3 regions of the Rhodoferax sp. PAMC 29310 genome follow, and region 1 is predicted to be linked to each of the others. Evidence: riboswitches for the same ligand, from Rfam matches in the RefSeq annotation. Region 1 holds a riboswitch; each other region holds the start of a gene.
The links. Region 1 has a riboswitch for thiamine pyrophosphate ahead of J8G15_RS20930 (thiamine ABC transporter substrate binding subunit). Riboswitches for the same ligand answer to the same signal wherever they lie in the genome.

Region 1 (3,274 bases):
CAGCCCACGGTGCGGGTCGCGGCCCCCATCATTGGGCCAGACGGCGCCGTCAAAGGGCTGATCGTGATCAATCTGGACCTGAACAGCGTGTTTGATCGACTGAGGCTTGATTTGCCAGCCTCCTATCAGGTCTATCTCAGCAATCGCTGGGGTGATTTTCTGGTCCACCCTGATGCCTCGCAGACCTTTGGGTTTGAGACCGGGCGCCGGGTATTGATTCAGGATTCGTTTCCCTTGGTCTCCGACCTCATCGCCGGTCATAAGAGCGGAGTCGTGGCCCGTGTCGAGGAAGCTGAGTCTGGTAATGGCGGTTTGGTGAGTGCGTTTGTCCGCTTGCCGTTCGGCGATGCGTCAGCGCAGCGATTTGTGATCATGGGATTGTCCCGGCCTTTGCCGGAGGTAGTCCACGCTGCGAATCAGATGGGTTGGAACACCGTTCAAATCATTGGGGTGCTGGCCGCCTTGGCCTTGGCTCTGGCAGCCGTGGTGTCGCGGCTGGTGACTGGGCCATTGAAGTCGATGGTCAGAGCGGTGGGCAGCTTTTCACGGTCGCAGTCCATCAGTGTGCTGCCATCTTCCCGCCAGGATGAAATAGGTCTGCTAGCACGCAGTCTCAACGAGATGCAGAGCACCATTGTTGAGAACTTGCGTGAGTTGAACGAGAGCCGGCAGTCGCTCAAACATCTCGCCCAGCATGACGTGTTGACCGGCTTGCCCAATCGGGCTTTGTTCAATGACCGGCTGAACCAGTCCGTGTCTCAGTCTCGTCGGGACCGCGGTCGAATGGCGGTGCTGTTTGTGGACCTGGATGGCTTCAAGGCCGTGAATGATCGCCACGGTCACCATGTGGGTGATTGGCTTTTGAAGGGTGTGGCAACGCGCATGCTTGGTTGTGTGCGCGAGGCGGATACCGTTGGACGCTTAGGCGGCGACGAATTTGTGGTGTTGTTGCCGGCCATCGAACAGGTACGCGACGCGCTGGTGGTTGCTGAAAAAATCCGGACCGCCTTGAATCAACGTTTTGAACTCGACGGTTTGGATCTGAACATCTCAGCCAGCGTCGGTGTCGCCCTTTTCCCTGACCACGGTGACAGCAATGTCTCCTTGTCCCGAAGTGCAGACAAAGCCATGTACCAATCCAAGGCGAGAGGTGGCGATTGCGTTGTGCTTGCGACGGGCGCGGGTTGAGCATCCGCAAAGGCGCGCCGCGGAATTGCCGGGCAATTACAATCGAAAGTTCACCGGGGGTGTCTGCTGAGAAGCGGACTGAGAAATACCCCACTCACCTGATCTGGGTCATGCCAGCGTAGGGAGCGTGAAACAAGGTCCGCTGTCACGAGACTCGTCCCTTTTTTGACGCCACCACGACGGCGCAATGAAAGACGAAGCAATGAACAAGCGGATTTTTGTATTTGGAGCGGTCGCCCTGGCGGCCTGGACCTTGGCAGCCCCGGCCAACGCCGCCGACAACGAGTTGCGCGTGATGGTGCACAGCTCTTTCTCCCTGCCCAAGCCCATGCTGGCCCAGTTCGAAACCCAAAGCGGTCTCAAGCTCAGCGTCATCAAAGGCGGTGACGCGGGTGAGATGCTGAATAAACTGATTCTGACCCGCGCCCAACCCGTGGCTGATGTAGTGTTTGGCATCGACAACGCCCTCGTCGCCAAGGCGCAGGCCGCCAACGTGCTGGAGGCCCATGGCCTGCCAGCGCTGGCAGGCACTGTGGCCGGCGCTGAGAAACAATTCGGTGCCTTGGTGGTGCCGGTGGACTATGGCTACGTCACCCTCAATTACGACAAAGCGGCCGTTGCCAAAAGCGGGCAAGCCCTGCCCAAAACACTGGACGATCTGACCCAGCCCGCCTACCGCAACTGGCTGGTGGTGCAAAACCCGGCCACGTCCAGCCCTGGCTATGCCTTCATGCTGGCCACCATTGCCGGCATGGGGGAAGAAAAAGCCTATGACTGGTGGGCCAAGATGCGCGCCAACGGCGTCAAAGTTGCCAAAGGTTGGAGCGAGGCTTATTACACCGAGTTCAGCCGGAACGGTGGCGCCTACCCGCTGGTGGTGAGCTATGCCACCAGCCCGGCAGCGGAGGTGTTTTACAGCAAGGAAAAAATCACCGAGTCGCCCACTGGCTCGCTGTCTCTGAAGGGCGGCGTGTTCCAGCAAGTGGAAGGCGTGGCGCTTGTTAAAGGTGGCGTGCAGCGGGAAGCTGCCTTGAAGTTCATCAACTTCATGCGCTCGGCCCCCGTGCAGGAAGCCTTGCAAACCACCATGTGGATGTACCCGGCCCAAAGCAGCACGCCCCGTGCCGAAGTCATGCGCCATGCGCAAGAGCCGACGACATTTGAGAGCATGGGCACCGACACCATTGCCGAAAAAGGCAGCCAGTGGGTCAGCCGCTGGACGCAAGTCGTTCTGAAGTAGATCCATGATGCCCGGCGCGATGACCTTCAAGTCGCGACTCGGGCGCGGGATGCTGGCCGCGCTGCCCTTGCTGGCGCTGGGCCTGATGCTGGTCGCGCCACTGGCCCGCCTGGCATGGCAAGGGTGGAGCGGGGCGCCTGAGTTCGGCCAGACCGCTAATGTCTCGCTGTGGTCCGTCTGGCAAGACGACTACCTGCGCTGGCGGGTGTTCTGGTCGCTGGCGCAAGCCGGCGTCACCTGTGTGCTGGCGCTGGTGCTGGGCCTGCCAGTGGCCTGGGTGTTGGCCCGTTTTGAATTTCCGCTGCGTCGGCTGGTGCTGCGCTTGCTGATGCTGCCGTTTGTGGTGCCGACGCTGGTGGCGGCGCTCGGTGTGCTGGCCTTGTGGGGACCGCATGGGGTGTTCAGTGGCTGGCTAGGTGTCTCGCTGCAAAACACTCCTTGGTTGCTGCTTTATGGCAATCTGTTTTTCAATCTTTGCCTGGTGGTGCGTGCGGGAGTGGACGCGTTGAATCAGGTCAGCGCCCGCCAAGTCGCTGCCGCCCGTTCGCTTGGGGCCACACCTTGGCGAGCCTTTTGGCGGATCGAGTGGCCCGCCATTGCCCCTTGGCTGGCCTCCAGCCTGTGCCTTGTTTTTTTGTACTGCTTTGCCGGGTTTGGCCTGGCGCTGGTGCTGGGCGGGCAACGTTATGCCACGGTGGAAGTGGAGATTTATGCTCTGGTCGCCCACGAGCTGAAGCTGGCCGAAGCCAGTGTGCTGGCGGTGTGGATGATTCTGCTCACCGGCGGCGTGGCCCTGGCCTATGCGGCCATTGAGAAGCGGCTGGCCGCCCCTTCGCGGGTGGACCC
Region 2 (3,274 bases), 2.1 Mb from region 1:
AATCGGGATGTAGATCTCGCCGCCGCCACGCTTGAACTCTTCTGACTTGGCGTCCATGCCTTCAGCCAGTGCCTGCTCGTCCGTCACACCTTTGATCTTGGCGTACTCCCGTACCTCTTGCGAAATCTTCATGGAGCAGAACTTGGGTCCGCACATGGAGCAGAAATGCGCCACTTTGGACGAGTCTTTTGGCAGGGTTTCGTCATGGAAGTCACGTGCGGTGTCAGGGTCCAGCGACAGGTTGAACTGGTCCATCCAGCGGAACTCAAAGCGGGCTTTGGACAAGGCGTCATCACGGGCGCGCACGCCGGGGTGGCCCTTGGCCACGTCGGCCACGTGGGCGGCGATTTTGTAGGTGATGATGCCGACCTTCACGTCGTCACGGTCAGGCAAACCCAGGTGCTCTTTGGGCGTCACGTAGCACAGCATGGCGGTGCCAAACCAACCAATCATCGCCGCGCCAATGCCGCTGGTGATGTGGTCGTAGCCGGGTGCGATGTCGGTGGTCAGTGGTCCCAGTGTGTAGAACGGGGCTTCGTGGCAGTGCTTGAGCTGCTCGGTCATATTGGCCTGCACCATGTGCAGGGGCACATGGCCAGGGCCTTCGATCATGACCTGCACATCTTGCTTCCAGGCTTGCTGTGTCAACTCACCCAGGGTGCGAAGTTCGGCAAACTGGGCTTCGTCATTGGCGTCCGCGCCAGAACCGGGGCGCAAGCCATCGCCCAGCGAGTAACTCACGTCGTAGGCCTTCAAAATTTCAGTCATCTCATCAAAGTGGGTGTAGATGAAATTTTCTTTGTGGTGGGCAATACACCACTTGGCCATGATGGAGCCCCCGCGTGACACGATGCCAGTCATGCGTTGGGCGGTGAGGTGGATGAAGGCCAGGCGGACACCCGCGTGCACGGTGAAGTAATCCACGCCCTGCTCCGCCTGCTCGATGAGCGTGTCACGGAAGATTTCCCAGGTCAGGTCTTCGGCCACGCCGCCTACCTTTTCCAGCGCCTGGTAAATCGGCACCGTGCCAATGGGCACGGGTGAGTTGCGCAGAATCCAGTCGCGGGTAGTGTGGATGTTTTTGCCAGTGGACAAGTCCATGACAGTGTCTGCGCCCCAGCGGATCGACCACACCAACTTCTCAACCTCTTCCTCAATGCTGGAGGTGACCGCCGAGTTGCCAATGTTGGCGTTGATCTTGACCAGAAAATTGCGCCCAATCGCCATCGGCTCGATCTCGGGGTGGTTGATGTTGGCCGGAATAATGGCGCGACCACGGGCGATTTCATCACGCACAAACTCAGGCGTCATCACGCGGGGAATGCTGGCGCCAAAACTGTTGCCCGCCAGGCGCGCCTCGCGCTCGGCATTGCCGGTGTACTGGGCCATCCATTCGAGCTTCTGGTTCTCGCGAATGGCCACGTACTCCATCTCAGGGGTGATGATGCCTTGACGGGCATAGTGCATTTGAGACACACTGCCACCCGCTTTCGCACGGCGCGGCTGGCGCTGCAGGCCGGCCGCTTGGGCGCGCAGCAAGGCCAGCGTTTCGGTCTCGCCGTTTTTCAAGCCATCGTCCAATGCGTAAGGGGTACGGCCCGTGTACAGCTCGGTGTCGCCGCGCTTCTCAATCCAGCTGGAGCGCACGGTGGGCAGACCCTGGCGCACGTCAATGTGGGCGGTGGGGTCGGTGTAGGGGCCCGAGGTGTCGTACACAGAGACAGCTTCCCCGTTGGTTTGCATGATTTCGCGCATGGGAACATGCACATCGGACTGCGCGCCGGGCACGTAAATTTTGCGCGAAGCCGGCAAGGGCTTGCGGGAAAGGCTCAGTAACTGAGTGAACTTGTCGGGGGCATTCATCGCGTGTTCTCCTGAAAGGTGGGCCAAACGCTCCGGAGAAGAGCCGTCAACCAATCACGCGAACCAGGGAGGACACACCACGGCCCAGAAATAGCCCGAAGAAAATTCGGGTGGGCGCACAAATATCAGGTGTTTTGCTCTTCTTACGCCGGTATTAACCGGATCAAGTTCGCGGGTCTGGTAATCCATCTCAGCGCTACTTAGCGCACCCCGGGCAAGGCGAAGTCTAAGCGATGATGGCCGGGCTGGCGCGCGTTCGACTTGACTCGCCGGAGATTTGCTATAATTTTAGTAGCACTTTACGCAGATCAGACAAGGGCTGCAAGCACTTTTTACTTAAAACAATTTTTTATTTCAACGATCAACCCAAAATTACAGGCTGGTCAGGCCCAGCAAAATCACGGCCACCCCCATGACCAACGTGGCCGCCCAGCCAAAGAATCGGTGACGCTGGCTGATCGTGAGCTTGCCCATCAGGCGCTCTGACTGACCAATCCACATCAACGCGGCCATGATGGGGACCGAGATCACGCCATTGACGATGGCGCTCCAAACCAAGGCCTGAATCGGGTCAACCTCCAGATAACCAATCAGCGACCCAATGCCGGTCGCAGCCATGATGATCAGGTAAAAACCCCGTGCCTCTTTGAAGCCATGCGAGAGACTCGCCTTCCAGCCATAGAGTTCACTCACCGCATAAGCCGCCGAACCTGCCAACACCGGCACCGCCAACAGGCCGGTGCCAATAATGCCCAGCGCGAACAGGGCAAACGCAAACTCACCCGCAATAGGGCGAAGCGCCTCGGCCGCTTGCGCCGACGTTTGAATATGGGTGATGCCCTGCATGTTCAGCGTCACGGCGGTCGCCACCACAATGCACAAGGCAATCACGTTGGAAAACGTCATGCCGAAAAAGGTGTCCTGCTTGATGCGAAACAAATGCTCCGCCGCATATTCAGGGTGCGCTCGCAGGGCCTGCGACTCGGGCCGACGGTTGTTGTCCTCCACCTCCTGAGCGGCCTGCCAAAAGAAAAGATAGGGGCTGATGGTGGTGCCCAGAACGGCTACCACCATCGCCATGTATTCCTTGAGCGACAGATCAGCCGGGAAAAACGCCCAGGGCTGCAGAGACTCCTGAATCAGCCGGTGAATCGGCACCGACACACTCAAAATCACCGCCACGTAGGCAAACAGTGACAACGTGAGCCATTTCAGCAAGCGAACCGTTCGTTCATAAGAAAAAATGACCTGCGTGGCCATGCAAAAAGCGCCAAACCCAAACACATAGACCGCCAGCGAGCCCCCTATCAGCAGCCGAACCGCCTCGGCCATGGCCCCAATGTCAGCGGCAATGTTGATCGTATTGGCCACCACCAGCAAACCCACTAACACCGTGGTCAGCCAACGGGGA
Region 3 (3,274 bases), 1.3 Mb from region 1:
GTCGAAAGTGGTGCTCATAGGTAGGGCTACTCAAGCGTGGTGCCAAAAGGGCGTGCCGATCACGGGGGTGCTGGGTTGCGCCGATGCTTGTTCGGCCATGGTGCCACTCAGATAGGCATCCCGCCCTGCCTGTGTCGCCGCGGAAAAAGCCCCCGCCATGGCGACCGGGTCCAGCGCCAGTGCGACAGCGGTATTGAGCAAGACACCATCAAAACCCCACTCCATAACTTGGCAAGCATGGGATGGTCGCCCTAGTCCGGCGTCCACAATCATGGGGACTTGAATGCGACTGCGCAGTGTTTGCAGCGCAAACGGGTTGATCGGCCCTTTGCCGGTGCCAATGGGCGCCGCCCACGGCATGATGGCCTGGCAACCCGCGTCCACCAAGCGCTGGCAAAGCACCAAATCATCAGTGCAATAGGGCAGCACTTTGAAACCGTCCTTGATCAGTCGGCTGGCTGTGTCGACCAGGTTGAGCGTGTCGGGTTGGAGTGTGTAATCGTCCCCAATGAGTTCGAGTTTGATCCAATCTGTCCCGAACACCTCACGGGCCATGTGCGCTGTGGTGATGGCCTCCTGTGCACTGTGACAACCGGCGGTGTTGGGCAGCACTGGCACGCCCAATTGGTCCAGCATCTCCCAAAAGCGGTTGCCACCTTGTTGCTCCCCCGAGGTTTGACGTCGCAGGGAGGCTGTCAACATGGCCGGTTGTGCTTTGAGCACGGCGTCGAGCAATACCTTCGGGGACGGGTAGCGTGAGGTGCCGAGCAGCAAGCGACTGCTGAAGGTCTCTCCGTAAAGAACAAACGGGTCTTCAAAGTGGCTTGAACTGAGGTTTTGTGCCATGGCTGTGTATCCGTTATCCACCGGTGACCGGCGCAATGATGTCGATGCGGTCATTGGCCTGTAGGCGCCAGTGGTGGTATTGCGACTGGGGCACAAACTGAAGATTGACGGCCGCCGCAAAGGGCGGCTGAGCCTGGATGCAGGCCACCGCGTCTGCCAGGGTCGCGGGTTCAGACAATTCATGCGGCAACTGATTAATCGATATCTTCATAGGCACTTAATAAGTGGTTTGGACGGAAAGAGACAGGCGCGTAGACAGGGGCGAAGAGTCGTTGCGTATCAACTCGATCACCACATCCATGACCGCCGGAGCGATCAGGTAGCCGTGGCGGTACAAGCCGTTGATCTGCAACACTCGATCGGCGCTGCGTCGAATGACGGGCAAGTTGTCAGGCAAGGTGGGGCGGCACTGGCTGACCAGATCCAGAATGCGGGCCTCGCCAAAACGCGGGTCTACCGAGTAGGCGGCGCTGAGCAGTTCCAGCGCCGAGCGCACGGTCATCGGAGAGGTGTCGTTGGATTCAATTTCTGTTGCCCCGAGCAAAAATATGCCATTTTCTTTCGGTGCAATGTAGATGGGATAACGGGGGTGAATCAGGCGGGTGGGGCGTCTGAGCTGGACTTCTTTGGCTTCCACCGTGATGATTTCACCGCGCACCCCGCGCAGCGCTGTCCATTGCGGCTGCGCCCCCAACCCACGGCAGTCCAGCACCCAGTCCGGCTGGCCAGGCTGGCCCGGATTAAACTCTTCGACCAACCGTGGGCTGTGCCAGTTGAGTCTGACGTTGAGGCGCTGGAGTTGCTCCAACATGGCCGCCAGCAGTTGATGGTTATCGAGCTGACCCTCTCCCGGCAGGTAAATTCCTTGCGAGAATCGACCGTCCAGAGACGGCTCAAGTTGGGTGACCCCTTGTGCGTTCAGCGTTTGCATCGCTGGAAGGGACGGGATCAATTTTTGTGTGATCGCCATTTGGCGCTTGAATCGCTCTGCATCTGCACTGTCCTGTTGATGCCATAGCACCAGGGTGCCTTCTTGCTGAAAGTAAACCGGCTGTCTCAGCTGGGCGATCAACGTTGGCCAACGAGTCAAGGCATAGATGCCCATTTGAACCACATTGGGCTCAGTCACCGCAGATTCCGCCAGCGGGGCAAGCATCGCGGCGGCAGCGCGTGCTGCCGATTTCTCTGCTTGCGGGCCGCCGGCGTCGAACAAATCAATTGTGTGGCCCTCTCGCGCAAGTTGACAGGCCAGTAGTCGACCCATCAGGCCAGCGCCCAGAATGACGAACTTCATGGCGTGCAGCAGCGGTTAGGCGTGCCCTGATCACCATGGGTTTGTAGGAAATGAGAGTTCTGAAAACTCGGTTGTGCCATCAATTGCTCCACGCAAAAAGTTGGCAGGTGAGCCCTATCAGGATGAGGTCATGCATTGCCAGAGAATGTGGCAACCCCCATGAAACCGGACATGCTTCCCTGCGCGAGGATTACCTCAATCAGGTTCAAAGGGACTTTCTCAGTCGTTCTGCCGTGATGGCAGGGCAACACCCCTAGCGAATGTGCTTTTCAGAGCACCGGTGAATTCTACTTAATCGAACACGGGCGATTCGACGCCCAATACTTTGTGCAGCTTGGGACTGGTGGTGGTGTACAGCAAAAAGACTTTCTTCTCGGGCACGATGATGGGCATGGCGCCAAAAGCCGCCAAAGCACACTCATGAAAGCCGCACAGAATCAGCTTCTTCTTGCCGGGATACACATTGATGTCTCCCACCGCAAAGATGCCGGGAACACTGGTTGAAAATTTCTCGGTGTCCACTTTGAGTTGCTTGCGTTCAATGTCCAGGCCCCAGTCGGCAATCGGCCCGAGTTTTGGGCTCAGGCCAAAAAAGACCAGCAGCATATCCAATGGCACAACCCGGGTCACGGCGTCAACCCCGGTGACTTTCGCCCCAGTAAGGCGTCCGTCTGCTTCTTCGTAACCTGTGACCTGGCCGACCATGAATTGCATCTCTTGAGCCTCACACAGCGCCCGCATCTTGGCGATGTTGGCCGGTGCCGCCTGAAAGGCGTCTCGGCGGTGAATCAGGATGACGCTTTCGGCTTTGTGCGGCGTGTCTTTGACGAATTCCAACGCCCAGTCCAGCGCCGAGTCACCGCCGCCCACAATCACCAGGTTTTTCCCGGCAAAGTCTTCAGGATTTTTGACGTTGTAAAAGACTTGTGTATTTTCAAAGGCGGGCAGGCCCTCCACCTTCAAGGTGCGAGGCTGAAAGGCGCCTACACCAGCGGCAATGAAGATGGTTTTGGTTAGAAACCGGACGCCTATGGATGTTTCAACGAAGAAACGCCCATCGTCCTGCTTTTGAACCGTGGAGACTCCCTGGCTGAAGTGGAACGTGGCTCCGAAGGGCTCAATTTGCTTGAGCAG

Region 2: linked by a shared signal. The riboswitch ahead of thiC (phosphomethylpyrimidine synthase ThiC) and the one ahead of J8G15_RS20930 (thiamine ABC transporter substrate binding subunit) in region 1 are both predicted to bind thiamine pyrophosphate.
Region 3: linked by a shared signal. The riboswitch ahead of J8G15_RS05480 (FAD-dependent oxidoreductase) and the one ahead of J8G15_RS20930 (thiamine ABC transporter substrate binding subunit) in region 1 are both predicted to bind thiamine pyrophosphate.

Annotation. Positions count from the first base shown of each region.
Region 1 covers NZ_CP072852.1:4,509,115-4,512,388, forward strand. The annotation lists gene J8G15_RS20925 (GGDEF domain-containing protein) at 1-1,188, shown strand, start outside; TPP riboswitch at 1,234-1,331, shown strand; gene J8G15_RS20930 (thiamine ABC transporter substrate binding subunit) at 1,391-2,428, shown strand; gene J8G15_RS20935 (iron ABC transporter permease) at 2,433-3,274, shown strand, end outside.
Region 2 covers NZ_CP072852.1:2,046,682-2,049,955, forward strand. The annotation lists gene thiC (phosphomethylpyrimidine synthase ThiC) at 1-1,863, opposite strand, end outside; TPP riboswitch at 1,986-2,086, opposite strand; gene J8G15_RS09320 (NRAMP family divalent metal transporter) at 2,236-3,274, opposite strand, start outside.
Region 3 covers NZ_CP072852.1:1,176,631-1,179,904, reverse strand. The annotation lists gene J8G15_RS05495 (thiamine phosphate synthase) at 1-18, opposite strand, end outside; gene J8G15_RS05490 (thiazole synthase) at 31-846, opposite strand; gene thiS (sulfur carrier protein ThiS) at 860-1,057, opposite strand; gene J8G15_RS05480 (FAD-dependent oxidoreductase) at 1,064-2,140, opposite strand; TPP riboswitch at 2,300-2,405, opposite strand; gene J8G15_RS05475 (NAD(P)/FAD-dependent oxidoreductase) at 2,432-3,274, opposite strand, start outside.